2 regions of the Pseudoalteromonas sp. UCD-33C genome follow, and region 1 is predicted to be linked to the other one. Evidence: predicted binding sites of a transcription regulator. Region 1 holds the regulator's gene; the other holds the start of a gene.
The links. Region 1 encodes ArgR, which controls arginine synthesis, uptake and breakdown. Its sites were predicted from a motif close to ANTGAATANNTATTCANT; they were not measured.

Region 1 (15,151 bases):
GAATTAAAAACTCAAGTTGTTGTACTAGGCGGTGGTCCTGGTGGTTATTCTGCGGCTTTCCGTGCTGCTGACTTGGGCTTAGAAGTTACACTGGTAGAATCTCGCAACACATTAGGCGGTGTATGTCTAAATGTGGGTTGTATTCCTTCAAAAGCACTTTTACACGTAGCTAAAGTGATTGATGACGCAGCTGAAATGTCATCTCACGGCGTTACTTTTGGCAAGCCTGAAATCGACCTAGACAAAATCCGTGATTGGAAAGAGTCTGTAATCGGTCAACTAACTGGCGGCCTAGACGGCATGGCTAAAATGCGTAAAGTGAAAGTAGTTAGCGGCTACGGTAAATTCACTGGCAGCAACACACTTGCTGTTGAAGGTGAAGACGGTACAACAACAATCACTTTTGACAATGCTATTATTGCAGCGGGTTCTCAACCTGTTAACTTACCTTTCATCCCTGAAGATGACCGTGTAATTGACTCAACTGGTGCGCTAGAGCTTAAAGACGTTCCTGAGAAGCTACTAGTTTTAGGTGGTGGTATCATCGGTCTTGAAATGGGTACTGTATACCGTGCACTAGGTTCTGAAATCGACGTAGTTGAGTTTGCTGATCAATTAGTACCAGCAGCTGATAAAGACGTTATCAAGATCTACCAAAAATACGTTAAGAACAAGTTCAACGTAATGCTTTCTACTAAAGTTGTTGGCGTTGAAGCGAAAGAAGACGGTCTATACGTTTCATTCGAAGGCAAAAACGCACCAGCTGACGCAGTACGTTACGACAAAGTACTTGTTGCTGTTGGTCGTACACCTAACGGTAAATTACTTGACGCTGATAAAGCAGGCGTTAACGTTGATGAGCGCGGTTTCATCAATGTTGATAAGCAGCTTAAAACAAACGTTGATCACATCTTCGCTATCGGTGATATCGTTGGTCAACCAATGCTTGCGCACAAAGCGGTTCACGAAGCTCACGTTGCTGCAGAAGTTATCTCTGGTCAGAAACACTTCTTCGATCCTAAGTGCATTCCTTCAATCGCATACACAGATCCAGAAATCGCATGGGTTGGTGTAACTGAGAAAGAAGCAAAAGAGCAAGGCTTAAGCATCGAAACTGCTGTATTCCCTTGGGCTGCTTCTGGCCGTGCAATTGCTTCAGCACGTACTGAAGGTCAAACTAAGCTAATCTTCGATAAAGACTCTGGTCGTGTTATCGGTGGTGCTATGGTTGGTATCAACGCAGGTGAAATGCTAGGTGAAATCGGCTTAGCAGTTGAAATGGGCGCAGACGGTGAAGACCTAGCGTTAACTATTCACGCTCACCCAACATTAAACGAATCAATCGGTCTAGCTGCTGAAATCTTCGAAGGTTCAATCACTGACCTTCCAAACAAAAAAGCAGTTAAAAAGAAGTAAGTTCTTTTGACTAATCTTTTTAAAAACCCAGCCCCGGCTGGGTTTTTTGTTTTTAACAATAAGCTTTTTAGAGGTTAGATATCAGATGTCAGACGTTAGTTGATCGAGAGAGTGGTTTTATTTTTTGTAATTGAACAAAAGCGTGTCATACATGAAATGAATTATACTTGTTTAACCACTAACCACTAACCACTAACCACTAACCACTAACCACTAACCACTAACCACTTTGATTAATATCTATTCCCCATATTTTTAGCTACAATACGCGCCGTTTAATTTTCTGGTAAATACGCAGTGGCTACTATCTCAAATAATTCAGTGTTAATGCTTCGTGCTCAGCAAATGACTGAGTCTCGTCGTGAATTTAAAGCGCGAGGAGCAAAGCTAACGCGTTGTGAGCGTTGTTTATTAGCGGAACACTATTGTATTTGTGAAGGCGTTGAGCAAGCTCAGTGTGATGCCGCGGTCTGTTTACTTATGTACCATAATGAGAGTTTTAAGCCGTCAAATACTGGCCGTTTAATTGCTGAAATCGTGCCAGATAACCATGCCTTTAAGTGGGATAGAACAAATCCAGATGAAGTCTTATTAAGCTTGTTGGCAAATCCTCAGTATCAGCCTATGGTTATTTTTCCTGCCAGCGATGTTGACGACGAAGAGCGCGTGATCACCGAAGTAACTCCTGTTGAAGGTAAGCGTCCTTTGTTTATCTTTTTAGATGGGACTTGGCGCGAAGCAAAGAAAATGATCCGTAAAAGCCCTTATCTAGATAATTTTCCTGTGCTTTCAATTACGCCTGAAAAGCTATCTGATTATCGATTACGTGTTGCTCCGCATGAGCATCAGTTAGGCACCGCTGAGGTGGCTATTATGGTACTTGCCCTTGCGGGTGAAGACGAGGCTACACAAAAGCTTGAGCAACATTTTATTAAGTTTAGAGATGCTTATCTGCTAGGTAAGCGTAATAAGGGACGCCCAGAGCAATAACTCTTTACTAAATTTTAGGCAAAAGAAAAGCGCGTACTATCTCTAGTCGCGCTTGCGGAATCTTCTTAATTTTTTGCATCCTGCAATTGAATCTAATCAACTCCCTAAACTTTGCCAATCCATGCGATTACACTTTACTTATTGGTTCTGTGCAATATAAGGCAATCCCGCCTTGTTTCCTTGTTAGTCCTTTACATCCATGCTGGTAATTACTTTACCACTCCCTTACGTGCCATCCTGACACTATCCCTCTGTTTGCAAATCCATTGCGATGCCCTAACGGCCTGTCCTTTATTCCACTTTTTGAACTTCCTGTATAACAACGTCCTGTTGTCATGCCATTCCACATCATCCTGATGTTGTCCGTAGGTTGTCACTCCATTGCGTTACTCTTCCTGAGCCTGTCCTTGATTCCTTATTCTCCTAATGAACCTTATTCCGCGGTATTATGAGTAATGCTTCCTTATCCATCTACTCATTAAGATTCTTGCTTAGTTGATGTAAGTAATTATAGAGAAATGGGCGAAGCTGAGTAGGTCAAAATCTTACTTAATCTGCTGGTTATTTTATTGTCATTTAAAAGATGTTTTTGTATTTCAAGTACTTATGTTATTTTGTGCAGTGTTTGCTGGTGGTTTTTACTCAATAACTGCCATGTGGGTGAGATATGTCTTACATGCAAATTCCTAAATGGCAGTTAGGTTGATTGAAATATAAGTTTAAACGGGTGCACTTTGCCCTAACTCTAGGTAAAATATTTTGATAATTGTTACTATTTAGGTGCTATAAAATGAAGAAAACAGCCTTAGTATTACTTAGCGCATTATTAAGCGCGCCTACATTCGCTGCAGATGTAGTAAATATTTACTCGTTTCGTCAACCATTCTTAATTCAGCCTATTTTGGATGATTTCACTAAGCAAACAGGTATTAAAACTAATGTGGTTTTTGCCAAAAAAGGTTTGATTGAGCGTGTAAAGCGTGAAGGTAAGCACAGTAAGGCTGATTTAGTATTAACCTCAAATTTTAGTGCGCTGATTCAATTAGAAGATTTAGGCTTAACGCAATCAATTAATAGTGATGTGGTTAATGCGAATGTGCCAAGCACTTTTCGTGATGCCGACGGTCAATGGATAGCACTTACTAAACGTGTACGTAATGTTTACTCTGCAAAAGAGCGTGTTGGTGCACTTGCTGAATTAACTTACGAGGATTTAGCCGATCCAAAATACAAAGGTAAGATCTGCACTCGATCTGGTAAACACCCTTACAATTTAGGTTTAGTTGCTTCTATGGTTGCTCACCATGGCGAAGCAAAAACTAAGCAATGGCTTGAGGGCGTAAAAGCCAATTTAGCACGTAAGCCGCAAGGTAATGACAGAGCGCAAGTCAAAGCCGTAAAAGAAGGTTTATGCGATCTGGCGTTAGGCAACAGCTATTATTTTGGCAAAATGATGCAAGATGATCAGCAAAAATCATGGGCTGAAGCGGTTTATATTAACTTCCCTAACCAAACAAACCGTGGCTCTCATATCAATGTATCGGGCGTTGTTATGACCCGTTATGCTAAAAACCCTGAAAATGCCTTGAAACTGGTTGAGTATATGACCGACAATAAGGCGCAAAATATTTATGCTTCAGTTAATATGGAATACCCTGTAAAGCAAGGGGTTGCATTATCTGAGATGGTTGCATCATGGGGTGAGTTTAAAGAAGATAGCCTTCCTCTTGATGAGATCAGCAAATATCGCCCTGTGGCACTGAAGCTGATTGACGAAGTAAAGTTTGATTTATAACGAGGATATTTCTCGTAACACATTTTTATAAAAGCTGTTTTTTAACAGCTTTTATTTTATCTGGTATTAATCCACTTATGCATGTGAAGTTTTCGCTGTCGCGTTGGCAGCTTATAGCCTGGCTTATTGGCCTGTTGCTTGTTACGCCATTAGGCTTTTTACTATTTGAATCTCTGCAAGGAGATTCAGATGTATTTCAGCACCTTTTCGATACTGTGCTGTGGGATTATACCCGTAATACTCTCATACTCATTGCAGGGGTAGGGCTGCTGAGCTGTGTAATAGCATTGCCGTTAGCTTGGTTAACTGCATATTGTGAGTTTCCTGGGCGTAAGCAATTTGAATGGGCATTAATGCTGCCATTAGCAATGCCAACTTATCTAATCGCCTATGTGTATACTGACTTACTAGATTACGCTGGGCCAGTACAAATCGCCCTTCGAGACTGGTTTGGTTGGCAGTCACCAGACGATTACTGGTTTTTTGATATTCGTACATTATCTGGGGCTATTATTATGATTGCCTTGGTACTCTATCCTTACTTATTCCTTATTTTTAAAACGGCACTCAGAGAGCAGTCTTTTAAACTAGTACAAGCTAGTCAGCTGATGGGTCTATCACCATTACAAAGCTTTTTACGCGTTAGTTTGCCTCTTGGTCGTGGGGCGATTGTGGCAGGGGTTACATTAATCAGTATGGAGGCCATGGCTGATTTTGCTACCGTTAATTACTTTGCTGTAAGTACGCTCACTACCGCTGTATACGATACGTGGCTTGGCTATTACTCATTAACGGCAGCGGCGAAAATTTCAGGTATCATGTTATTGATTTTGTTTTTAACCATCATGGTTGAACGTTTTAGTCGTCGTAATCAAGCTGTGTATGAACGTCAGTCAAGCGTTAACAGTGCAACCTTGTATCGCTTAAAAGGCAGTGCCGCATGGGCTGCAAGCTTGGCTTGCACAGTTGTGCTGGTATTGGCTTTTATCCTACCGGTTGGGGTGTTAGTTAAATACGCCATTGTCTATGCAGATGAAGCATGGAATGGGGCATTTTTTAATTACGCTTGGCAAAGTTTTAAAGTGGCTGTTGTGGTGAGCATTGCAACTATCCTATTGAGCTTATTGGTATTGTTTTATCAGCGCATTGCGAAACAAGCTTACCCTTTGATCCCAGGACGTTTAGCAAGTACTGGCTACGCCTTACCTGGTACTGTGTTAGCTATTGCCGTATTACTACCATTAACTCAGCTGGATGATGCGTTAAACAATTGGCTTGAGCCTTTTGGTTTATCACCAGGATTACTTTTGAGCGGCACTTTATTTGCGATGATTTTTGCTTATGTTGTACGTTTTTATGCGATTGCGCATGGCGCGCTTGAAAGCAGTTTTTTACGTATTAGCCCATCGCTAGATATGGCCAGTCAATCAATGGGCAAAGGGCCCTTACAAACCCTTTGGCGAGTACATTTACCGCTATTAAAACGCGGCATTTTAACAGCTGGCTTGTTAGTGTTTATTGAATGCATGAAAGAGTTACCTGCGGCTTTATTACTCAGACCTTTTAATTTTGAAACCCTGGCAACTCATGTTTTTCAATATGTTAGTGATGAGCAATTGGAGCTTGCGTCAATTTCAGCCTTGTTTATCGTGTTAGTTGGGTTAATCCCTTTGTATTTCGTTAATCGTTCGATGGAGCAAAATCACTCATGAGTCATTTGATAATTAAAGACTTAGCTTATCAGTACAATGCGACTCAAGTGTTGAGTGAACTAAACCTCAATGTTGAACAAGATGAAATCGTCTGTTTGCTTGGCGCAAGTGGCTGCGGCAAAACTACTACCTTAAAGGCAATTGCCGGGATTTTACAACCTGAGCAAGGCTATATGAGTATTGATTCAAAAGTGGTTAACGATAGTGGGCTGTTTGTTGCACCGGAAAAACGTAATATTGGCATGATGTTCCAAGACTATGCGTTGTTTCCTCATTTAACTGTAAGCGACAACATTGCGTTTGGCCTAAGCAATATGAGTAAAGCGCAAAAGCGCGAGCGTGTAGATGAAATGCTTAGCCTTGTTAAACTCGATGGTTGTGCACAGCGATATCCGCATCAGCTTTCTGGTGGACAGCAGCAACGAGTGGCAATAGCCCGTGCACTTGCTTACAAACCAAGTTTATTACTACTTGATGAGCCATTTTCGAATATTGATACACAAGTGCGTTTTGAGCTTATTGCCGATATACGTCGCATTATTAAAGATCAGCAGGTTTCTGCGGTATTTGTTACCCACTCGAAGGAAGAAGCTTTCGCGTTTGCCGACACGCTTGCGGTTATGCATGGTGGAAAAATCGCCCAACAAGGCTCTCCTGAGCAGTTATTTAGCCAACCTAACTCAAAGGTGGTTGCAGAGTTTCTTGGTACGGGCATATACTTAACGGCAAAAGTATTAACGCCAACTGAATATGAGACGGCGTTTGGTGTGGTTCACTCTTTGACGGCGAACAATGCAGATTGTCAGCAAGGCCAAGTGTATATAAGGCCGCATCATATTCAGTTGTGTGAAGCTGCGCACAGTGACGCAAACAGTTTAACTATCTTGCACAGGCGCTTTATCGGTACGCGTTATGTTTATCGTATCAATATTGCAGGGCAAGAGTGTGAAGTTGCTGCAGAGCAAGACCGCGTGTTAGCTGTTGAGCAGCCTGTAAAAATAAAAATAATGCCGCACACAGTCAATTTTTTTCATGATTAGTAATAAATAACAATCTTGAATCCTTGGCTTTGTGCAAATAACGAGAAGCTAAGGATTCACTATGGCGCAAGCGCAATCTGGGATTTGTGCTGAAGCAAACTTACATGGTTTGCACCTGTTTTTTAATGTTTACGATGGCCATGATGAGTCATTACGTAAAAAACTAAAACGCGTTAGCGTCATTCAAGATGAGTTTGCTGATCAATTCTCAGAAGCCATGCTATCGTGTGTGGTTGCCCTTGGCGCTCAGTATTGGCCGCATATTCTGCCCGAGTTTATCCCTAGCCAATTGCAAAGCTTTCCGAATGTGACTCATAGTGAGCATGTGATTAGTGCGCAGCCATTTGACTTGTTTGTGCAAATTCGTTCAGACCGTGAAGATGTAAACCATCTATTTGCTCTGCAAATTCTAAAATTATTAACACCGGATGTTGAGCTGGTGGAGCAGGTCCGTAATTTTCGGTTTTTAGATGGACGTGATTTTAACGGCTTCATTTATGCAGGCGATACACCCCATGGCCGTCAAAAACGTAGTACAGCACTTATCGATAAACCGGGTCACTTTGAAGACCAAGGCAGTTATATTCATGTTCAGCGCTTTGTGCATGATTTGAGTGTCTGGCAGCATTTATCGTTGTCTGAGCAAGAGCAAATCATGGGGCGCACGCGTCTAGATAATACCTTGATTGTGCCTGCTGTAGAAACCAGTCATGCGGTTCGTAGTGAATTAAAAGATGAGCATGGCCAGCCACTTTTGCTAAACCAAAGCATGCCATTTGGTGATGTGCATAAGCAGGGAATTTTAATGGTTTCGTGTGCTGCGCAAGGGGATGCGTTTGAGCAGGTATTAAAGAGTCGCTTGGGGCAGGGCGATTGCTATGATCATTGGCTCGATTTTACTCAAGCCGATATGGGATCTGCGTTTTTCGCCCCGTCTGTAAACTTCTTAAAGCAACTTTAAACGGTATCGAATAAAGTGCGCACGCGATCGAGCGTTACATCGATTTCAGAAATCTTCGCAGGGGCGATAAAAATAGTGTCGTCGCCTGCAATGGTACCTAGTACGCCATCTGCTTTACCGAGTGAATCAAGTAAACGAGCAATTAATTGTGCTGCGCCTGGACTGGTGCGAATAATAATCATCATTTCGTTATGCATAATATCAATAACAAGCTGACGCAGTGGGCTTTTCGCTGTTGGCACACCCATTTCAGCCGGTAAACAATAGACCATTTCTTGTTTTGCATTACGAGTACGTACTGCACCGAACTTGCTTAACATGCGAGAGACTTTACTTTGACTAATATTATCAAAGCCTTGCTCTTTTAATGCTTCGACAATCTCACCTTGTGAGCCGAAGTTTTCTTCTTTTAATAGCGCTTTAAACGCTTTGATCAGTGCTTCTTGTTTGTCTTGTGGTTGCATGTTGTCGTTTCTTTATTCATAAAATGTAGGGTAATTCTACACAACTCTGCATATTTATGCAGTATTAGTTTACAAAGTCGTCCAAAATGCTGTGTCTTTACAGCTAAGTTTACAACTATGGTCGAAATTATACGCGAAATAAGCAGGATAAATTTGTTTTTAGTCGCTAATTTCATTATCTTTAGGGCCACAAATATTTCCTACCTCAAATTACGGAGAATTCCAATGAAAGTTGCTGTTTTAGGCGCAGCTGGCGGTATCGGCCAAGCATTGTCTTTATTATTAAAAACAAGTTTACCTGCAGGTTCTGAATTATCGTTATACGATGTTGCCCCTGTTGTTCCTGGTGTAGCGGTTGATCTTTCTCACATCCCAACAGACGTTAAAGTTGAAGGCTTTGGTGCTGACAGCCTAGACGCAGCATTAGCTGGTTGTGATATCGTTCTTATCCCAGCGGGTATGCCACGTAAGCCAGGCATGGACCGTGCGGACCTTTTCAACGTAAACGCAGGTATCATCAAAACATTAGCTGAAGGCATCGTTAAAAACTGTCCTAAAGCGTTAGTAGGTATCATCACTAACCCAGTAAACGGCACTGTGCCAATCGTTGCTGAAGTATTCAAAAAAGCGGGTACTTACGATGCTAACCGTGTATTCGGTATCACAACGCTTGACGTGATCCGTTCAGAAGCATTTGTTGCTGAACTTAAAGGTTTAAGCGCAACTGACGTTAAAGTTCCAGTGATCGGCGGTCACTCAGGTACTACAATCCTTCCTCTTCTTTCTCAAGTTGAAGGTGTTACTTTCACTGACGAAGAAGTTGCAGCATTAACTCCACGTATCCAAAACGCAGGTACTGAAGTTGTTAACGCTAAAGCGGGTGGCGGCTCAGCAACTCTTTCTATGGGTGCTGCAGCAGCACGCTTCTGTATGTCTTTAGTTAAAGGCTTACAAGGTGAAGAAGTAGTTGATTACGCATACGTTGCAGTTGAAAACGGTGACGCAGCATACTTCGCACACCCAGTTCGTCTAGGTAAGAACGGCGTTGAAGAAATCCTTTCTTACGGTGAGTTAAGTGCATTCGAAGAGCAAGCTAAAAACGACATGCTAGCTACACTTAACAAAGACATCCAGGAAGGTGTTGATTTCATCAACGGTTAATTCCGACAGATGATAGGCGATTTTTTAAATCGCCGAAAACAAAAAAGCCTGCAAATGCAGGCTTTTTTAATGGCTCGAATAAATAGCGTTTAGTGATCGCGGGCAACGGCGATACGGGCCAAACTCTCTAAGGCTTGTTTGTACGGTGTGTCTGGTAAGAACGCAATACAAGCAATTGCTTTGTCAGCTTCTTGCTCAGCTTTTTGCATTGCAAACTCAAGGGCCTTAGTGTCAGCTAATGCCGCTAGAATGCTCTCTAAGTGGTCCATACCATTACCAAGCTCAATTGCTTCGCGTACTAGCTTAACTTGCTCTGGTGTGCCTTTTTGCATTGCGTAGATAAGCGGTAGGGTAGGTTTACCTTCAGCTAAATCATCGCCAATGTTTTTACCAAGTTGCTCGGCATCAGCATTGTAATCTAGAACATCATCCACTAATTGGAATGCAGTGCCAAGATGCATACCGTATAAGTTTAATGCTTCAAGGGTTTGTTCGTCTTGCTCGGTAATAATTGCAGCAAGGCCGGTTGCAGCTTCGAACAATTTTGCCGTTTTGCTGTAAATAACCTGCATATAGCTTTGTTCTGTGGTGTCAGGGTCATTACAATTCATTAGCTGTAATACTTCACCTTCAGCGATGACATTGGTTGCATCAGCTAAAATTTGCATGATTGGCATTTTACCTAGGCCAACCATAAGCTGAAATGAACGTGTATAGATAAAGTCACCCACCAAAACGCTCGCTGCATTACCAAACTCTGCGTTGGCTGTAGGCGTACCACGGCGCAAATGTGACTCGTCGACAACGTCGTCATGCAATAAGGTTGCGGTATGAATAAATTCGATGATAGTGGCAAGCGTAATATGGTCTTTGCCCTCATAACCAAGTGCTTTTGCCGCTAAAATGGCCAACATAGGACGAACGCGTTTACCGCCACTGTTTACTATGTATAAACCGAGTTGGTTAACCAATGCGACATCTGAGCGCATTTGGGCATGTATAAGTTGATTGACGTCATCCATTTCATTTTCGATTAACGTCTGGATAGCTTTTATATCCATTGATCTCCGAGCCAATATTTATGGGTATACGGGGCTGATTGTACAACAAAAAAAGCGCTTGCTCGATATTTTGTGATGATTCAGTAAAAAAACACTGTAAAGTTTTTTATTTGAGATCAATTTAGCCAAGATAAATTTATAGTCTTGATTAATAAGTGATCAGCTTTTTGAATTTTCAAGGTGCGTATTATTAGCGTAATTTAATTGTCATGAGATCGTAAAAACCGCTTGGCATGTGGTGTTTTTAGGATAGAATAGGGGAAAATATTGAATTGCTCTCAATGCAGCTATTTTTTATTCATTTTATCGAAAAAGAGGCTTGCTAGTTTTTGCACATTAGCGTAAACTTCGCGCCCTATTGAAGAATATTTTAGTTGCGTCGATTTGAGGGCGCACAGACGGAGTTAATTATGTACGCGGTTTTCCAAAGTGGTGGTAAACAGCACCGTGTGACTGAAGGTCAAACAATTCGTCTTGAGAAATTAGACGTTGAAACTGGTGCAGCAGTTGAATTTGATTCAGTACTTTTAGTTGCTGATGGTGAGAAAATCGAGATCGGTGTACCGTTCGTAAACGGTGGTAAAGTAACAGCTGAGGTTGTTTCACACGGTCGCGGTGAGAAAGTTAAGATTGTTAAATTTAGACGTCGTAAGCATTCTCGTAAGCAAATGGGCCATCGTCAATGGTTCACTGAAGTTAAAATCACTGGCATTAGCGCTTAATTAGAGGTACTGAGAAATGGCACATAAAAAAGCAGCTGGTAGTACTCGTAACGGTCGCGATTCAGAAAGCAAACGCCTAGGTGTTAAGCGTTTTGGTGGCGAATCAGTTCTAGCGGGTAGCATCATTGTTCGTCAACGTGGTACTCGTTTCCACGCTGGCGCAAACGTAGGTATCGGTAAAGACCACACTATCTTCGCAAAAGCAGATGGTAAAGTTCAATTCGAACAGAAAGGTCCTTTAAACCGTAAATACGTAAATATCGTAGCTGAGTAATCATCTCGATATTTGAAAAACCCCGCCTTTGCGGGGTTTTTTGTTTTAAGGCTCATAAATATATACCTAAGCGCCTTGGCATTGGGTGCTGAATAAGGCACTTAGGTATATAATAGAGTTATTAACAAGCCAATCTTAAAGTGAGTAATCATGAAGTTTGTAGATGAAGTAGAAATTCGTTGTGACGCGGGTGATGGCGGCAGCGGTGTCGTATCTTTCCGACGTGAAAAATATGTACCAGATGGCGGTCCTGATGGCGGCGACGGCGGCGATGGCGGCAGCGTTTATCTACAAGCCGATGAAAACTTAAATACGTTAATTGATTACCAATTTGAGCGTTTTCATAAAGCAGAGCGCGGCACAAATGGCCAAAGCCGTAACATGACTGGTAAAAAAGGCGCTGATTTAACGCTTAAGGTGCCTGTTGGTACACGTATCATTGATGTTGATACTGAAGAGTCATTAGGTGATTTAACCCAGCATGGTCAAAAGGTTGTTGTTGCAAAAGGTGGTTTCCATGGCTTGGGGAACGCACGTTTTAAATCAAGTACAAACCGTGCGCCACGTCAAAAAACACTAGGTACACCTGGTGAAGTTCGCAGCTTACGCTTAGAGCTAATGCTACTTGCTGATGTTGGCTTACTTGGTTTACCAAATGCTGGTAAATCAACGTTTATCCGCAGTGTTTCGGCAGCTAAACCAAAAGTGGCAGATTACCCGTTTACGACGCTTATTCCTAATCTTGGTGTAGTACGCCCAGATGCGAATAAGTCATTTGTAATTGCTGATATTCCAGGTCTAATCGAAGGGGCTTCAGATGGTGCAGGCCTTGGTATTCGCTTCTTAAAGCACTTAGAGCGTTGTCGTGTATTACTGCATATCATTGATGTTATGCCTGTTGATGGCACAAATCCGGTTGATAATGCCTTTGCGATTATTAATGAGCTACACCAATATAGTCCTAAGCTTGCTGAAAAGCCGCGCTGGTTAGTATTTAACAAAATTGACCTATTACCAGAAGATGAAGCTGAAGCGCTGTGTAATGAAATTGCCGAAGAGCTAGGTGAAGAGGTTAATGTTTACCGTATCTCTGCTGCAAATAAGCAAAATACTCAAGCACTATGTCATGACATTATGGCGCTACTTGATAGTATGCCGAAAGAGAAATTCGCTGAAGAAGAGAAAGAAGAAGTTGAATTTAAGTGGGATACTTATCATCAGAAAGCAACATCTCAAGACGATGATGATTGGGATGACGACTGGGATGATGATGACTACGATGTAGAAGTTATCTACCAACGATAAAATTTTAAAACTGAAAAGGAGCCATGCGCTCCTTTTTTATTAATAAGAAAAAAGTATTAAGGTTTAGTGTGAAAATTTCAATGATTGCTGCTATGGCAAATAACCGAGTAATTGGCCAAGACAACCAAATGCCATGGCATTTACCCGCCGATCTGCAACACTTTAAAAAAGTAACCATGGCAAAGCCTGTGATCATGGGCCGTAAAACATTTGAATCAATAGGTCGGCCTTTACCAGGTCGTCAAAATATTATTATCACGCGTAATGCTGATTACACAGCTGAAGGTATTGAGGTGGTTACTTCACCAGAGGCTGCGCTGGAATTGGTTGCTGATGTTGAAGAAGTAATGATTATAGGTGGCGGAAATATATACGAACAATTTCTATCTCAAGCAGATCGTCTATACTTAACATTCATCGACCTTGAAGTGGCCGGTGATACGCAGTTTCCAGATTACGAAAGTGTTGCTAATTGGACAGTTGCCGAGCAAGAAAAGCATCAGCCTGATAACAAAAACCCTTACTCGTATACTTTTGTAACCCTGTACAAAAACTCGTAACATTATTGCGGTAAAATTAATTAGTTGGTACAATATTACACAATCTTGGTAAGAAGAAAGTATTACATAAGGGCAAAATATGATGAAGTTACCAAATATGTTACTTGCAGCGGCTGTTGTTTCAGCGTCAGTTGCGTATACAGCACCAGCAAAAGCTGATGATCAATTAGCGGTTTCTATCTGTGAGTACATCGCAGCTGATGATAAAAACCGTTTACGTAGTAAGCTTAAAAGCTCACGTGTGAAAATTCGTAACATCTTTGATGCTGTAAAATGTAACGGCAACAATATGCTTCGTCATGCAATTGAAAGCGGCGCTGCAGATGCTGGTGAATACATCGTTAAGAACTTATCTAAAAGCTCTTTAGCAGACGGTGCAGACATCGCATGGGCAGAATCAAACGGCCACGGTGGTTCTCCACTAATCGCTGTTATTAAAGACCGCGCAGGCCTTTAATTGAAACGCCAATAGAATTTAAGAAACCGCACTCGTTGCGGTTTTTTTGTGCCTGAATAACACACTTATAAAGTGAATACATACAAAAAACCGTGTTTGTTTTCACAAACACGGCTTCTATCTTTGTTAACTCGTAACTCGTTTACAGCTTCTTAAACTTTAAACGCGTCTACCGATAAACGTAGTTCTTCGGCTAACTTAGCAACTTCTGAACTTGAAATATTGGTTTGGTTTGCGCCCTCAGCTGTTTGCTCTGCAATTGCCACAATTGACTCTAAGCGTTCGCTAATTTCTTGCGATACTTGTTGCTGTTCGTGAGCGGCTGTCGAGATCTCTTCACTTACATTATGCGCTTGTGCAACGGCTGCTGTGATTGAGTCAAGGGCTGTGTTGGCAAGGTCTGATTGCTCAACACAAGACTCAGCCTGTTGCTTACCTTTCGACATTGCCGATACAGCAGCCTCTGCACCAACCTGAAGCGATTCAATCATAGCTTGGATCTCTTGCGTCGATTCTTGAGTTTTACTCGCTAGAGAGCGTACTTCGTCAGCTACAACAGCGAAGCCTCGACCTTGTTCGCCAGCACGTGCAGCTTCAATTGCAGCATTCAGTGCAAGTAGGTTAGTTTGCTCTGCAATGCCACGAATAACATCTAAGATGCCACCAATTGATGCGCTATCTTTGTGTAGCTTATTGATAACTTGTGAAGCATCATCAACTTCACGGGCAAGTTGTTCAATAGTCGCTTTGTTTTGCGAAGAAATACCTTTAACACGGTCAGCTTCTTTATCTGCGTTCTTGATTTCACTAAGTGCCTGTTGAGCACTGCTGCTTACCGCTTGTGATGTGCTGCTCATTTCCGTGGTTGCTGTAGCAGCTTGTTCTACTTGCGCTTGTTGATTACGAATAGCTTGGCTTGATTCTTCAGTGATTGCTGAAGTTTCTTCAGATGCAGCTGCAAGCTGTGTAGAGCGAGAGATAATGCCTTGAATAAGCGTACGTAAACTTTCGATTAGCGTATTACAACTACGTGATAGCTCACCAAACTCGTCTTTAGCAGAGTCGTCTAGGCGTTGAGTCATATCGCCGCTAGCAACAATATCAAGAATACGGTTTACTTCAGAAAGTGGTTTAGTAATACGGCTAACAGTAATTGCTGCAACAGCAATTGCAATTAAAGTGGCGATAACCATGGCAATCCAAGTCCAGATGGTTGCTGTAGATACGTTACCA
Region 2 (15,151 bases), on a different contig from region 1:
TATCAGCAATGCTGAAATACATGTACACGGCAAATCACAAAGCGTTGTCACTGACAAACAAGGTCAGTTTAAAATTGATGTAGACAATAAAGGTCAGCTTCACATCAGTAAAAACAATTTCATCGATAAGCGTGTTGCTATTAATGGCGAAGACCAAAATGTTGTGGTTACGCTTACACCAACATCGGTTGAAACTGTTGTTGTTTATGCATCAGCACTTCATAAAAATAGTCTTGAAATGATTTCGCCAGTGAATGTTTTAGCCGGTGATGAGTTAAAAGATAAAGCAAAACCGACATTAGGCGAAACACTAAAAGGTTTACCGGGCGTTAATGCTAGCTACTTTGGCCCAGTTTCATCAAGCCCTATTATTCGTGGTTTAGATGGTCCGCGTGTGAAGATCACCCAAAATGGCCTTGATAGCAGTGATGCATCTCGTATCGGCCCTGACCACGCAACATCAAATGACAGCCTAGCAGCAGAGCAAATCGAAGTACTTCGCGGCCCTGCTACCCTACTTTATGGCTCTGGTGCTATCGGTGGTGTGGTGAACGTTGTTGATAACCGTATTCCTACCGATAACATTGACTCTTTAACCGGTGCTGCACAATACACACACGATACAGTATCAAATACAAACACTTATGCTGCAAAACTTGAAACCGGTAATGATGGTTTCAACTTCCATTTCGATGGTACAAAGCGCAAAGGTCACGATTATGACACGCCAAACTTCGAGCTTCCTGAGGAACATGAAGAGCACGAGGAGCATGAAGGTGAAGAGCATGAAGAACACGAAACAGCTAATAGCGTAGAAAACACCTTTATCGATAGCCAAACAGTTAACTTTGGTACTAGTTACGTAGGCGATCACCTAACGCTAGGTGTGTCATTCGGTCGCATCGAAACAGATTATGGCATTCCTGCTCATGAGCATCATCATCATGAAGAAGAGGAAGATCATGATGAAGGTGAAGAAGAGCACGAAGAATCAGTATTTGCACAGCTAGAGCAAGACCGCTGGCAAGGTTACATGAGCTATGCACTTCATGATAACTGGATTGAAAATATCTCACTACGCGTTGGCTACACAGACTACAAACACGCTGAAATTGAAGATGGTGCAGTGGGCACGGTGTTTACAAACAAAACAACCGAAGCACGTGCAACTGTTGAGCACAAGTTAGGCCTTTGGCACGGTATGGCTGGTTATCACTACACTGAGTCTGACTATGATGCAGATGGTGAAGAAGCCTTTACGCCAGCAAGTGTTACTAAAACAAACGCGTTATTCGTTCTTGAAGAACGCCAGTTTGGTGATGTGACCGTTGAGCTAGGTGCACGCCTTGAAGATTACCAAATCGACTCTGCTGTAAGCATGGCTGAGCATCATCACGATCATGAAGAGGAAGAAGAGCACCATGACGAAGAAGAAGCTGAAATCATTAACTACAGTGAAGATTTCACAAACTTAAGCTTATCTGCAGGTGCAATTTGGCAATATCAAGAAGGCCAAAGTGTTGCTTTAAGTGTATCTCGTTCAGAACGTGCGCCACTAAGTGCGGAATTACTATCAAACGGCATTCATATCGCAACAGGCACTTACGAGCTAGGTCTTGGTTATCATATTGAAGATGGCGAAATTCATTTTGAGCCAGAAGATATCGAGCAAGAAACTGCAACGAACTTTGATTTAAGTTTCCGCCGCTTTATTGGTGACTTTGGTTACACAGTTAACTTCTTCTATAACGACATTGAAAACTATTACTACCAGCAAAACACCGGTTTAGTTTTTGATGAAGAGCATGGCTTAGAATCAGCAGCTGATGCAGATGAAGATGCAATGGCGGTTTACCAATTTACAAGTAAAGATGCGAAATTATACGGTATTGAGTTTGACGTACATTATCAAGTGACGCCAAGTGCGCTAGTTAAAGTGTTTGGTGATTCAACAACGGCTAAGCTAAAAGATGATGAAGGTTACTTACCTCGTATCCCTGCTAATAAACTGGGTTCTGAATTACAGTACACAGTGTCTGATTGGAAGTTTAGCCTAACCGGTACTCATTATTTTGAGCAGTCTGACATTACAGCTTACGAGACAAAAACTGACGGCTATACCCTATTTGATGCATCAGCTAACTACCAACTTGACTTAGGTCCTGTTGATACACAGCTTTACATCAATGTTGACAACTTAACCGATGAACTTGGTTTCGTACACAGCTCATTCATTAAAGAAAAAGCACCACTACCTGGTCGTAACTTCAGCTTGGGTATTCGCGGTTATTTCTAATCGCTTTTAATAGTTATAAAAAAACCCTTTCACTTTTAAAGTGAAAGGGTTTTTTATTAAGCATAGAAACTAAGTAAAATTAGCTATTAGCCCTTTTGTTCAATCTTTGCCCATGAATCACGAAGACCCACAGTTTGATTGAATACTAAGGTTTCTGCTTTGCTATCACGACAGAAGTAACCTGTACGCTCAAACTGGAAGCCCTGCTCTGCTTGTGCATTTGCAAGTGATGGCTCAACTTTCGCATTTTCAAGAACCACAAGTGATTCAGGGTTTAGTGTTGCGTTAAAGTCTTCTGCTGCCGCTGGGTTTGGCACGTTAAATAAACGGTCGTATAAACGAACTTCAGCTGTGATAGATTCACTCGCTGATACCCAGTGAATTACACCTTTAACTTTACGGCCATCGCTTGGGTTTTTACCCAGAGTTTCAGGATCATAAGAGCAGAAGATAGTCGTAATTTCGCCGTTTTCGTCTTTTTCAACGCGCTCAGCTTTAATTACATAAGCACCACGTAAACGTACTTCTTTATCAAGAACTAAACGCTTAAACTTATTGTTTGCTTCTTCACGGAAGTCTTCACGCTCGATATAAAGTTCACGAGTGAAAGGTACGTCACGGCGACCCATCTCTTCTTTATTCGGGTGATTAGCTACAGATAACGTTTCTACTTTATCTGCGTCATAGTTTTCGATAACAATCTTCACAGGATCAAGAACAGCCATTGCACGAGGTGCATGCTCATTTAGGTCTTCACGGATACAGGCTTCTAGCATACCCATTTCAACCATGTTCTCTTGTTTAGTGATACCGATACGAGAACAGAACTCACGTACTGATGCAGGTGTATAACCACGACGACGTAAACCAGCAATCGTTGGCATACGTGGGTCGTCCCAGCCTTCAACATGACCATTTACCACTAAGTCGTTTAATTTACGCTTAGACATAATGGTGTACTCAAGATTTAATCGTGAGAACTCGATTTGTTGCGGATGACACTCAAGGCTGATGTTATCTAATACCCAATCGTATAAGCGACGGTTATCTTGGAACTCAAGCGTACATAATGAATGTGTAATACCTTCTAGCGCATCTGAAATACAGTGCGTGAAGTCGTACATTGGGTAAATGCACCACTTGTCACCTGTTTGGTGGTGATGAGCAAAACGTACACGGTAAATAATCGGATCACGCAGTACCATGAATGAGCTTGCCATATCAATTTTAGCACGCAGTACACACTCACCTTCTTTGAATTCGCCATTACGCATTTTTTCGAATAACGCTAGGTTTTCTTCAACTGGCGTATCACGGTATGGGCTGTTTTTACCTGGCTCTTTTAAAGTACCACGGTATTCACGGGCTTGATCTGGCGATAAGAAACACACATATGCTAGGCCTTTTTCGATAAGCTCAACAGCATAGCCATATAACGCATCGAAATAGTTAGATGAATATTTAATTTCACCATCCCACTGGAAACCTAACCATTGCACATCTTCTTTAATCGAGTTTACGTAGTTGATGTCTTCTTTTTCTGGATTCGTATCATCAAAACGTAAGTTACAAAGACCTTGATAATCTTGGGCGATACCAAAATTTAAACAAATAGACTTTGCATGACCAATGTGTAAAAAACCGTTTGGTTCTGGTGGAAAACGCGTGTGTGTAGTCGCATGCTTACCGCTTGCTAGATCTTCGTCGATACGCGTTCTAATAAAGTTACTTGGGCGATTCTCAATTTCCGCCATAGGAGCATAATCCTCTGAATATTGCATGGTGACAAAACTAATGCATTATTACAAAAACAAACCCTAACATACAGTGGTTGCATCATGTTTATTGAAGATATTACGTCGAATGTTGAATACATAGTTCACAGACTCGGCAAAATCGGTAAAAAAATTGTTCTAACGCAATAAAATGATCATTGACTAGCGATATAGTGCCGTCAGTTTCACTACCAATAAGGAAAAAAGATGGCTTCGCTCAATCAACATCGAGTCTATATTCCAAGCTCAGCACGTGCAAACCAGTATGTGTTAGTTGAATTTAAACCTACTGATGAGTTTTTTGCCCAGTTCACCAATGTGAGCTGTGCTTATAAGCGTCTTGCAAGGGAGTTATTTGCACTATGTGATGAGTATGAATTACATAATGTACACCTAATCGCCAACGATAAACTGCCAGTGGTTCGTTACCATGATGAGGCATATAGCTTAGAAACCGCTAAGCAAATTTTGTTTTTCTATAACCCACAATACCATGAAGCACATAATGTATTTGCTGATGGTGAGCAAAAATGCAAAAAAATTCGTTTATTATTCTTAGCGACCGGTGAAGATATTCGCGCTCATGCGGCTAGTTTTCATCATAATGTGCAAAGAGTGATCAACTCACTACAAGAAAAACTACTAAGCGGCCAACCACCTCTTAAAATTCGTGACCACCAACATCTCACTTATGATTTATTTGCTAAGGCTAAAGGTCACAAAGAAAGCTATGGCTATAAATTACGTAGCTTATATCCACGTTACCAGTCTCGCCAATGTCATTTACCAAATGAACACAGTGAGATGACATACGCTGGGTTTTCGATTCCAGTAACCCGAGCCATTAAAACGCAATTTCAGCATATGCTGAACGAAGAGAATTATACGCAGTTTTATCAATATATCTTTGATGCGTTCAAACGAGCATGTGATAAACGCGGATTAACACTCGGCGCTTTCATCGCTAACGGTACTCGCCCTATTGTTCGTAATAGCAATATTGATAACGCACAAAGTAACAGCGAACTGCAAAAACTAACCTTTGATTGCAGCTCTGAACAGGTGCAATTACAACAGTATTGGGATGCAGATCAACTTGTAGATTCACTACATTTTGTGATTGCCGCAGCCGATAAAGACAAGCATGACATTGGTTATGGTAAGTTTATGAATCAAGTGCAAAGTGCGATAAATGAAGTTACTGACGAGCTGGCATTTAATCCAACTCGCCAAGATTTACGCGTGCGTTTTTATCAGCACATTAACTATCAATATTAAGAGTATAACCAAGCCCCCTCAAGATGCTGAAACTCGCACCGTGAGGATGTTTGGGTATATAAGAGGTGACGCATGCGTCACCTCTTATTTCCTAGCTTAGTTAAATCTAGACGCAATACTTTAGAGCGGCGTTCATGGTTATAAAGCGCTTTTTTCTTCGCAGGTAGTTCATCAACTGTCACTATTTCAAAACTTTGCTCTAAAAACCAGTGAATGCTGCGTGTGGTGAGAGCAAATAAATGCGAATAACCCGCACGTTTAGCCTTATTAATAATAAACCTCAGTAGATAACTGCCGCGATCAGCATCTCGGTACTGAGGGTGAACAGCCAAACTTGCAAACTCCCCCACTTGTTCGTCGGCAAACGGATACAAAGCAGCACAGGCTATAATAAGACCATCACGCTCAATAACCGTAAATTGTTCAATTTCAATTTCTAGCTGTTCACGAGAGCGGCGCACCAAATAGCCTTGCTGTTCAAGGGGTCTAATAAGGTTAATGATTCCGGTAATATCAGCAATACTAGCACTTCGTAATTGCTCAGAGCTTTGCGGAGCGATTTGTGTACCAATACCATCTAAAGAGAACAGCTCTTGTAATAGTGCACCATCTTCTTTGTAGCTAACAAGATGGCAACGATGTACACCACCTCGACAAGCATCAATTGCAGCTTGTAAGAAAACAGTGGCGCTTACACATGAATCTGGTTGCTTGCGATAGTTTACTAGTAGCTGCTCAGCTTCATTTGGCATTAGCTCTGCAATCGCCTCACCATTTTCATCCAAAATACCGGCTTCTTTACAAAAGCCAAGCATTTTATCGGCGCGTAGTTTGAGAGCTACTTGCGTAGCAATTTCTTCAGCAGTTAAGTTAAAACTTTCACCTGTAACAGAAGCCGCTATTGGCCCAAGCAGAACAATTCCGTTGTTATCTAACTGGTGGCGAATACCCGCAACATCGATACGTCTCACTCTACCTGAATGATGATAGTCAACACCTTCATCAACACCTAAAGGCTGAGCAATAACAAAGTTGCCACTCACCACATTTAAAAATGAGCCAGACATAGGTGTACTACTTAAAGACGTAGATAAACGCGCGGTTATATCGAACTGCATTGCACCCGCAACTTTTTTAATCACATCAAATGTTGCGTTATCAGTTACCCGTATCTCATTATGAAATTGACTAGTTATGCCAACTTGTTCAAGCGCTGCGTTAAACTGTGGGCGAGCACCAAACACTAAAACAATCTTAATACCAAGACTAGTTAATAGCGCGACATCGTTGATGATGCTACGACAACCAGACTGATCGATCGCCTCTCCGCCAAGCATAACAACGAATGTTTTACCGCGGTGAGCATTAACGTATGGGGTTGACTGGCGAAATCCATCTACCAATTCTGTGGTACGCACGTAATATTTACCTTATTAAAGTCGAATGTTTTAATAAAAAAAGATATACAAGCCACAAGTGTAGAGAATTTATATTCACAAATAAAGCATTATTATTCTTAATTTATGATTGGAATTTTCTTGCCGGGTAGAAGGATGTGATAGATACAAAAAAGGCCCGCATAAGCGAGCCTTTTTTAAGAGATTAGAACTGATTACCAGCCTGTTTTCTCTTTAAGTGCATTACCGATATCAGCTAATGAACGTACAGTTTTTACGCCAGCAGCTTCTAATGCAGCAAATTTCTCATCAGCAGTACCTTTACCGCCTGCGATGATTGCACCAGCGTGACCCATACGCTTACCTGGAGGTGCAGTAACACCCGCAATGTAAGAAACAACTGGTTTAGTCACGTTGTGCTTGATGTATTCTGCAGCTTCTTCTTCTGCAGTACCACCGATTTCACCGATCATAACGATAGCTTCAGTTTGCTCGTCTTTTTCGAACATTTCTAAAACGTCGATGAAGTTAGTGCCAGGGATTGGGTCACCACCGATACCAACACATGTTGATTGGCCGAAACCAGCGTCAGTAGTTTGCTTAACCGCTTCGTAAGTAAGAGTACCAGAACGTGATACGATACCTACTTTACCAGGCTTGTGGATGTGGCCAGGCATGATACCGATCTTAGTTTCACCCGGAGTGATAACACCTGGGCAGTTAGGACCGATCATACGAACACCAGTTTCATCAAGCTTAACTTTAACGTCAACCATGTCTAGTGTTGGGATACCTTCAGTGATACAAACGATTAGCTCGATGCCAGCATCGATAGCTTCTAAGATTGCATCTTTACAGAAAGGTGCTGGTACGTAGATAACTGATGCAGTTGCGCCAGTTGCTTCAACAGCGTCACGTACTGTGTTGAATACTGGAAGACCAAGGTGCGTTTGACCGCCTTTACCTGGGCTTACACCACCAACCATTTGTGTACCGTACTCAAGCGCTTGCTCAGAGTGGAAAGTACCTTGGCCACCTGTGAAACCTTGACAGATAACTTTTGTATCTTTATTGATTAATACAGACATTATTTGCCCTCCGCAGCAGCAACAACTTTTTCAGCTGCGTCTGTTAGTGATTCAGCAGCGATGATGTTAAGGTCAGAACTAGCTAGTACTTCACGACCAAGTTCAGCGTTAGTACCTTCTAAACGTACTACTACAGGAACGTTAACACCTACTTCTTTAACTGCGCCGATGATACCTTCTGCGATCATGTCACAACGTACGATACCACCAAAGATATTAACTAAAACAGCTTTAACGTTGTCGTCAGATAAGATGATCTTGAATGCTTCAGATACACGCTCTTTAGTTGCACCGCCACCAACATCTAGGAAGTTAGCTGGCTTGCCACCGTGTAGGTTTACGATGTCCATAGTTCCCATTGCTAGGCCTGCACCGTTAACCATACAACCAACGTTACCGTCTAGTGCAACGTAGTTAAGCTCGAAGCTTGCAGCGTGAGCTTCACGCGCATCTTCTTGTGAAGGATCGTGCATTTCACGGATTTTAGGTTGACGGTAAAGCGCGTTACCATCTACACCGATTTTACCGTCTAGACAGTGAAGGTTACCTTCGTCTGTGATTACTAGCGGGTTGATTTCTAATAGAGCGAAATCGAAATCGTTGAACATGTTAGCAAGACCCATGAAGATCTTAACGAACTGTTTCATTTGAGTAGGGTTTAAACCTAGTTTGAAGCCTAACTCACGAGCTTGGTAAGCTTGAGGACCAACTAGTGGATCGATCTCAGCTTTGTGAATTAGTTCTGGAGTTTCTTCTGCAACTTGCTCGATTTCAACACCACCTTCAGTAGATGCCATGAAAACAACTTTACGAGAAGCACGATCTACTACAGCGCCAAGGTATAATTCGTTAGCGATGTCAGTGCAGCTTTCAACAAGAATTTTTGATACTGGCTGACCATTTTCGTCTGTTTGGTAAGTAACTAAGTTTTTACCTAACCAGTTCGCAGCGAACTCTTTAACTTCGTCAGTTGTTTTAACTAGCTTAACACCGCCAGCTTTACCACGGCCACCTGCGTGAACCTGTGTTTTAACAACCCACATATCACCGCCGATTTTCTCAGCAGCTGCTGCAGCTTCTTCAGGTGTATCGCAAGCGAAACCTTGAGAAACTGGTAAACCATATTCGGCAAAAAGTTGTTTTGCCTGATACTCATGCAAATTCATGATGCTTTATCCAATTTTTTATACTAAAAGAGCTGAATATTTATGCAAAATAAACAGCTATCCCAAATTGCGCACTTAGTATAAATCCCAAGGCTCCACATGAAAACCCCAGTTAGACCAAAGGCGCAAAAAAAAAGCTGTGAACGAGGTTCACAGCTTAGTTTTCATACAACCAGATTAAACATCTAGTAGTAAACGAGTCGGATCTTCAAGTAACTCTTTAATTGTTACTAAGAAACCTACTGATTCTTTACCATCGATTTGGCGGTGATCATAAGATAACGCTAAGTACATCATAGGTAAGATTTCAACTTTACCATTTACAGCCATAGGACGCTCTTGGATTTTGTGCATACCTAAGATTGAAGACTGTGGTAAGTTGATGATTGGTGTAGATAGTAATGAACCGAATACACCACCGTTAGTGATAGTGAAGTTACCACCTGTCATGTCATCAATTGATAATTTACCGTCACGACCTTTAAGCGCTAGCTCACGGATACCTTTTTCGATTTCAGCAACTGATAGCTTGTCACAGTCTTTAAGAACTGGAGTAACAAGACCACGTGGTGTAGAAACCGCGATGCTGATGTCGAAGTAGTTGTGATAAACAATATCATCACCGTCGATAGACGCATTTACTTCAGGGAAACGCTTAAGTGCTTCAGTAACTGCTTTCACGTAGAAAGACATGAAGCCTAAACGGATACCGTGACGCTTTTCGAATACTTCTTGGTACTGCTTACGAAGGTCCATGATTGGCTTCATGTTAACTTCGTTGAAAGTCGTTAACATTGCAGTTGAGTTTTTCGCTTCAAGAAGACGATTAGCGATTGTTTTACGTAAACGAGTCATAGGAACACGTTTTTGTGTACGGTCACCCATAGGTGCTGCTGGCGCTGCTGCTTCCGCTTTAGGAGCTGCTGCCGGTGCTTTTAAGAATGTATCAACATCTTCTTTAGTTACACGGCCATTTTTGCCAGTACCTTTGATTTTTGATGCATCAAGGCCTTTCTCAGCGATTAAACGACGAACTGACGGCGTTAATACGTCAGAGCTGTCATTTGATTCGCTTGCTGGTGCTGCTTCAGCTTTAGGAGCTGCTGCTGCCGGTGCTGCACCCGCTTTAACTGTACCAATTACTTGCTCACCAAGTACTGTTTCGCCTTCAGCGTGAATGTGCTCACCCATGATACCGTCTTCTTGAGCAACAACTTCAAGAACAACTTTATCAGTTTCGATGTCAACAAGGTTTTGGTCGCGAGTTACCGCTTCACCTGGTTGAACGTGCCAAGTAGCAATTGTCGCGTCTGCGACTGATTCTGGAAGTACAGGTACTTTAATGTCCACTTCTTTACCTTCTGATGCTGGTGCTGATTGCGCCGCTGGCGCGTCTTCTGATTTAGCTGGTGCAGAGTCGTCACTTGCTGGTGTAGCATCTGCATCACCAAGTAATGCAATTACTTGTTCGCCAAGTACCGTTGCACCTTCTTCTTGTGAAATTTCAGTGATTACACCGTCATTTGGTGCAACAACTTCTAAAACAACTTTATCTGTTTCAATATCTACTAAGTTTTGGTCGCGGCTTACTTTGTCGCCAACACTTACGTGCCAAGTTGCAACTGTAGCATCAGCAACCGACTCAGGAAGTACAGGAACTTTAATTTCTGTGCTCATTGCTTATCCTTTCTTTTCAATAGTAAGCGCATCTGCAATTAGCGCTTGTTGTTCTTTATTATGCACTGACATGTAACCACACGCTGGTGATGCTGATGCTTTACGACCTGCGTAAGTTAATTTAGCACCGGCTGGGATTGCGTCAACAAAGTGGTGTTGAGAACAATACCATGCACCTTGGTTTTGCGGCTCTTCTTGACACCAAACAAAATCTTTAACGTGTTGGTAACGCTGCATGATTGTATCCATCTCAGCGTGTGGGAATGGATATAATTGTTCTACACGAACAATAGCAATGTTATTTAATTCTTGCTTACGACGCTCTTGTAGTAGTTCGTAGTAAACTTTACCGCTACAGAATACAACGCGTTCTACTTTATCTGCTGCAATATCATCGATTTCATCGATCATATTGTGGAACACACCTTCAGATAACTCTTCAAGTGAAGATGTTGCCAACGGGTGACGAAGTAGCGACTTAGGCGTCATAACAATCAATGGACGACGAAGTGGACGTACAGATTGACGACGAAGCATTGCATAAACTTGCGCAGGTGTTGAAGGAACACATACTTGCATGTTGTGATCAGCACACAACTGTAAGAAACGCTCTAAACGTGCCGAGCTATGCTCAGGACCTTGACCTTCATAACCATGTGGAAGTAAACATGTAAGACCACATAAACGGCCCCATTTCTGCTCACCTGAACTTAAGAATTGGTCAAATACAACTTGTGCACCGTTAGCGAAGTCACCAAATTGTGCTTCCCACATTACAAGTGACGTAGGCTCAGCTGTTGCGTAACCATATTCAAATGCAAGTACTGCTTCTTCAGAAAGAACTGAGTCATATACTTCAAATGCACCTTGCTTTTCGCTGATATTTTGCAGCGGCAAGTATGTTGATGCGTCAGTTTGGTTATGAACAACAGCATGACGGTGGAAGAATGTACCACGACCTGAATCTTGACCTGTTAAACGGATATCAGTACCCGCATCAACAAGCGTTGCATAAGCAAGTGTTTCAGCCATACCCCAATCAAGTGGTTTTTCACCTGTTGCCATTAGCTTACGGTCGTCGTAGATTTTCTTAACGCGCGACTGTGCTTTGTGGCTTTCTGGGAAGCTTGCTACTTTTTCACCAAGCTCTTTTAACTTCTCAACCGACACTGTTGCATCGTACTCAACATCCCAATCATGACCAACAAACTTAGCCCAATCAGAAGAGTGCGATGTTTCTAGTTGAATTTCTTCAACAACACAGTTGCCTTTGTCTAAACCGTTACGGTAATCATCAGCAAGTGCTTTAACTTCATTTTCTGAGAATGAACCTTCAGCAACTAATTGATCTGCGTAAATTAGACGAGGTACTGGATGCTTTTTGATTTTTTGGTACATAAGTGGTTGAGTCGCGTTCGGCTCATCCGCTTCGTTATGACCATGACGGCGATAACATACTAAATCAATCACTACATCACGTTTAAACTGGTTTCTGAAATCAAGTGCAATTTGAGTTACAAATGCAACCGCTTCAGGATCGTCAGAGTTAACGTGGAAAATTGGTGCCTGAACCATTTTTGCAATATCAGTACAGTATGGTGTAGAACGTACATCAGACTGTTTAGACGTTGTGAAACCAACTTGGTTATTTACAACGATACGGATACTACCACCACAACTAAATGCATTAGTTTGCGATAAGTTAAATGTTTCTTGTACAACACCTTGACCTGCGATTGCAGAGTCACCGTGAATAGTAATTGGTAATGCTTTAATACCTGACTTATCACCTAGACGGTCTAAACGAGCACGTACCGAACCCATAACCACTGGGTTAACGATTTCTAAGTGAGACGGGTTAAATGCAAGTGCCATGTGCACGTTGCCACCGTTAGTAGCAAAGTCAGATGAATAACCCATGTGATATTTAACATCACCTGAGCTTAATGTGTCTTTGTGTTTACCAGCGAACTCATCGAATAATTCTGATGGGTTTTTACCTAAAACGTTCACTAGTACGTTCAAGCGACCGCGGTGAGCCATACCAATAACAGCTTCTTTTTGTCCGCTTTCACCTGCACGATGAATTAGTTCTTTAAGCATTGGTACTAATGCGTCACCACCTTCAAGTGAGAAACGTTTTGCACCAGGGAACTTAGCCCCTAAATATTTTTCAAGGCCATCTGCAGCTGTTAATCCTTTAAGGATACGTAGCTTTTCTTCTTTAGAGAACGTTGGACGTGATTGCACTGATTCTAAACGTTGTTGTAACCAACGTTTTTCTTCAGTTGAAGTGATGTGCATATACTCAGCACCTACCGACCCACAATAAGTCGTTTTGAGTGCTTGATATAGCTCACCTAATGGCATGGTTTCGCGACCGACAGCAAACGAACCCACATTGAATTCACGGTCAAAATCAGCTTCAGATAAATCGTGGTACTCTAATTCTAGATCACGAACACGTTCGCGTTGCCAAATACCTAATGGATCTAGGTTGGCATTTTGGTGACCACGGAAACGGAAAGCATTAATAAGTTGTAGCACCTTGACCTGTTTAGGATCGCCAGAGCCACCCTCTGCTACCACTACTTCTCTATGCTTGTTTTTAGCAAGCTGTGCAAATTGTGAACGAACTTCTGAATGTTTAACGTCAACATCCACACCATCAACTTTTGGTAATTGTTCGAACACTTCTCGCCATTCTTCTGGCACAGAAGTCGCATCATCTAAGTACGCTTCATAAAGCTCTTCTACGTAAGCAACGTTACCGCCGTTTAAGTGAGAAGATTCTAGCCATGCCTTCATCACACCTTCGTGCATTTATAAGCCCTTTTCTTTAGCGCAGAAATTAATTGTTGTAAAAACAAGGTGGTTAATCACTTAACCACCTTACATATTCAAGCTTTAAACAGCGCGGTTTAAAAGCATTGATTTGATTTGTCCAATTGCTTTGGTCGGGTTAAGACCTTTTGGACACACGCTAACACAGTTCATGATACTGTGACAACGGAACACGCTGAACGCATCGTCAAGGTCAGCAAGACGCTCTTCAGTAGCTGTATCGCGGCTATCAGCCAAGAAACGATAAGCATGAAGAAGACCCGCAGGACCGATGAACTTGTCTGGATTCCACCAGAACGAAGGACACGATGTTGAACAACATGCACATAAGATACACTCATATAAGCCATCTAACTTATCACGTTCTTCGATTGACTGAAGACGCTCACCCGCCGCAGGCGTGTCGTTGATTAGGTAAGGCTTAACTTTTTCGTATTGAGTGTAGAACTGACTCATGTCAATAACAAGGTCACGTACCACTGGTAAACCTGGTAAAGGACGAATTACGATTTTACCTTTGCCACCTTTAAGTAGCGTTGATAAAGGGGTAATACACGCTAAACCGTTTTTACCATTCATGTTGATACCGTCTGAACCACACACACCTTCACGGCATGAACGACGGAATGATAATGTTGGATCTTGCTCTTTTAATTGCATAAGCGCATCCAATACCATCATATCTTGGCCTTCTTGCGTTTCTAGCGAGAAGTCCTGCATACGTGGTGCATTATCAACATCTGGATTGTAACGATAAACCGAAAATTGTACTTGTGCCATCGTCTCGCTCCTAGTATGTACGTGCTTTAGGTGGGAAAGCTTCACGCAGTTTCGGCGCGTAGTTTACTTCACGTTTTGTCATTTCATCTGTAACTGGGTTATAGATAGAGTGACATAGCCAGTTATCGTCATCACGATCTGGGAAGTCAAAACGAGAGTGTGCACCACGGCTTTCTGTACGGAAGTTTGCAGCTACTGCTGTTGAGTATGCTGTTTCCATCAAGTTATCAAGCTCTAGACATTCGATACGTGCAGTGTTGAACTCAGTCGACTTGTCGTCAAGACGAGCGTACTGAAGACGTTCACGAATTTCTTTAAGCTCTTTAAGACCTGTTGCCATTGCATCACCTTCACGGAATACCGAGAAGTTAAGTTGCATACACATTTGAAGGTCTTTCTTGATTTGTACTGGGTCTTCACCTTGGCCAGCTTTAGAGTTTTCCCAACGGTTAAAGCGTGCAAGTGATGCTTCTAGGTCTGAATCAGACGCATCTTTACCTGCTTCAACACCGTTAAGGTACTTACCTAAGAAGTTACCAGCTGCGCGGCCGAATACAACTAAGTCAAGTAGTGAGTTACCACCTAGGCGGTTAGCACCGTGTACAGATACACATGCAATCTCACCAACAGCGAATAAACCTTCAACTACTTTCTCTTGGCCGTTTGCATCAATTTGTAATGCTTGACCATTTACGTTAGTTGGAACACCACCCATCATGTAGTGACATGTTGGGATAACTGGAATTGGTTCTTTAGCTGGATCAACGTGTGCGAATGTTTTCGCAAGGTCACATACACCTGGAAGACGTAAGTTAAGTGTTTCTTCACCTAAGTGGTCAAGCTTAAGCTT

Region 2: the regulator ArgR is predicted to act here: its motif matches at 6,830-6,847, upstream of argA (amino-acid N-acetyltransferase).

The regions. Positions count from the first base shown of each region.
Region 1 is NZ_LJTB01000005.1:164,507-179,657, reverse strand. Features, by position in the region: gene lpdA (dihydrolipoyl dehydrogenase) at 1-1,416, shown strand, start outside; gene AOG26_RS12405 (tRNA-uridine aminocarboxypropyltransferase) at 1,744-2,406, shown strand; gene AOG26_RS12400 (Fe(3+) ABC transporter substrate-binding protein) at 3,197-4,201, shown strand; gene AOG26_RS12395 (ABC transporter permease) at 4,279-5,913, shown strand; gene AOG26_RS12390 (ABC transporter ATP-binding protein) at 5,910-6,953, shown strand; gene AOG26_RS12385 (Dyp-type peroxidase) at 7,015-7,914, shown strand; gene argR (transcriptional regulator ArgR) at 7,911-8,378, opposite strand; gene mdh (malate dehydrogenase) at 8,604-9,539, shown strand; gene ispB (octaprenyl diphosphate synthase) at 9,629-10,600, opposite strand; gene rplU (50S ribosomal protein L21) at 11,011-11,322, shown strand; gene rpmA (50S ribosomal protein L27) at 11,339-11,596, shown strand; gene cgtA (Obg family GTPase CgtA) at 11,747-12,901, shown strand; gene folA (type 3 dihydrofolate reductase) at 12,982-13,461, shown strand; gene AOG26_RS12345 (DUF3718 domain-containing protein) at 13,541-13,918, shown strand; gene AOG26_RS12340 (methyl-accepting chemotaxis protein) at 14,071-15,151, opposite strand, start outside.
Region 2 is NZ_LJTB01000002.1:466,560-481,710, forward strand. Features, by position in the region: gene AOG26_RS05410 (TonB-dependent receptor) at 1-2,296, shown strand, start outside; gene glnS (glutamine--tRNA ligase) at 2,383-4,050, opposite strand; gene AOG26_RS05420 (DUF3083 family protein) at 4,279-5,349, shown strand; gene argA (amino-acid N-acetyltransferase) at 5,427-6,767, opposite strand; gene sucD (succinate--CoA ligase subunit alpha) at 6,962-7,834, opposite strand; gene sucC (ADP-forming succinate--CoA ligase subunit beta) at 7,834-9,000, opposite strand; gene odhB (2-oxoglutarate dehydrogenase complex dihydrolipoyllysine-residue succinyltransferase) at 9,178-10,677, opposite strand; gene AOG26_RS05445 (2-oxoglutarate dehydrogenase E1 component) at 10,681-13,500, opposite strand; gene AOG26_RS05450 (succinate dehydrogenase iron-sulfur subunit) at 13,585-14,301, opposite strand; gene sdhA (succinate dehydrogenase flavoprotein subunit) at 14,312-15,151, opposite strand, start outside.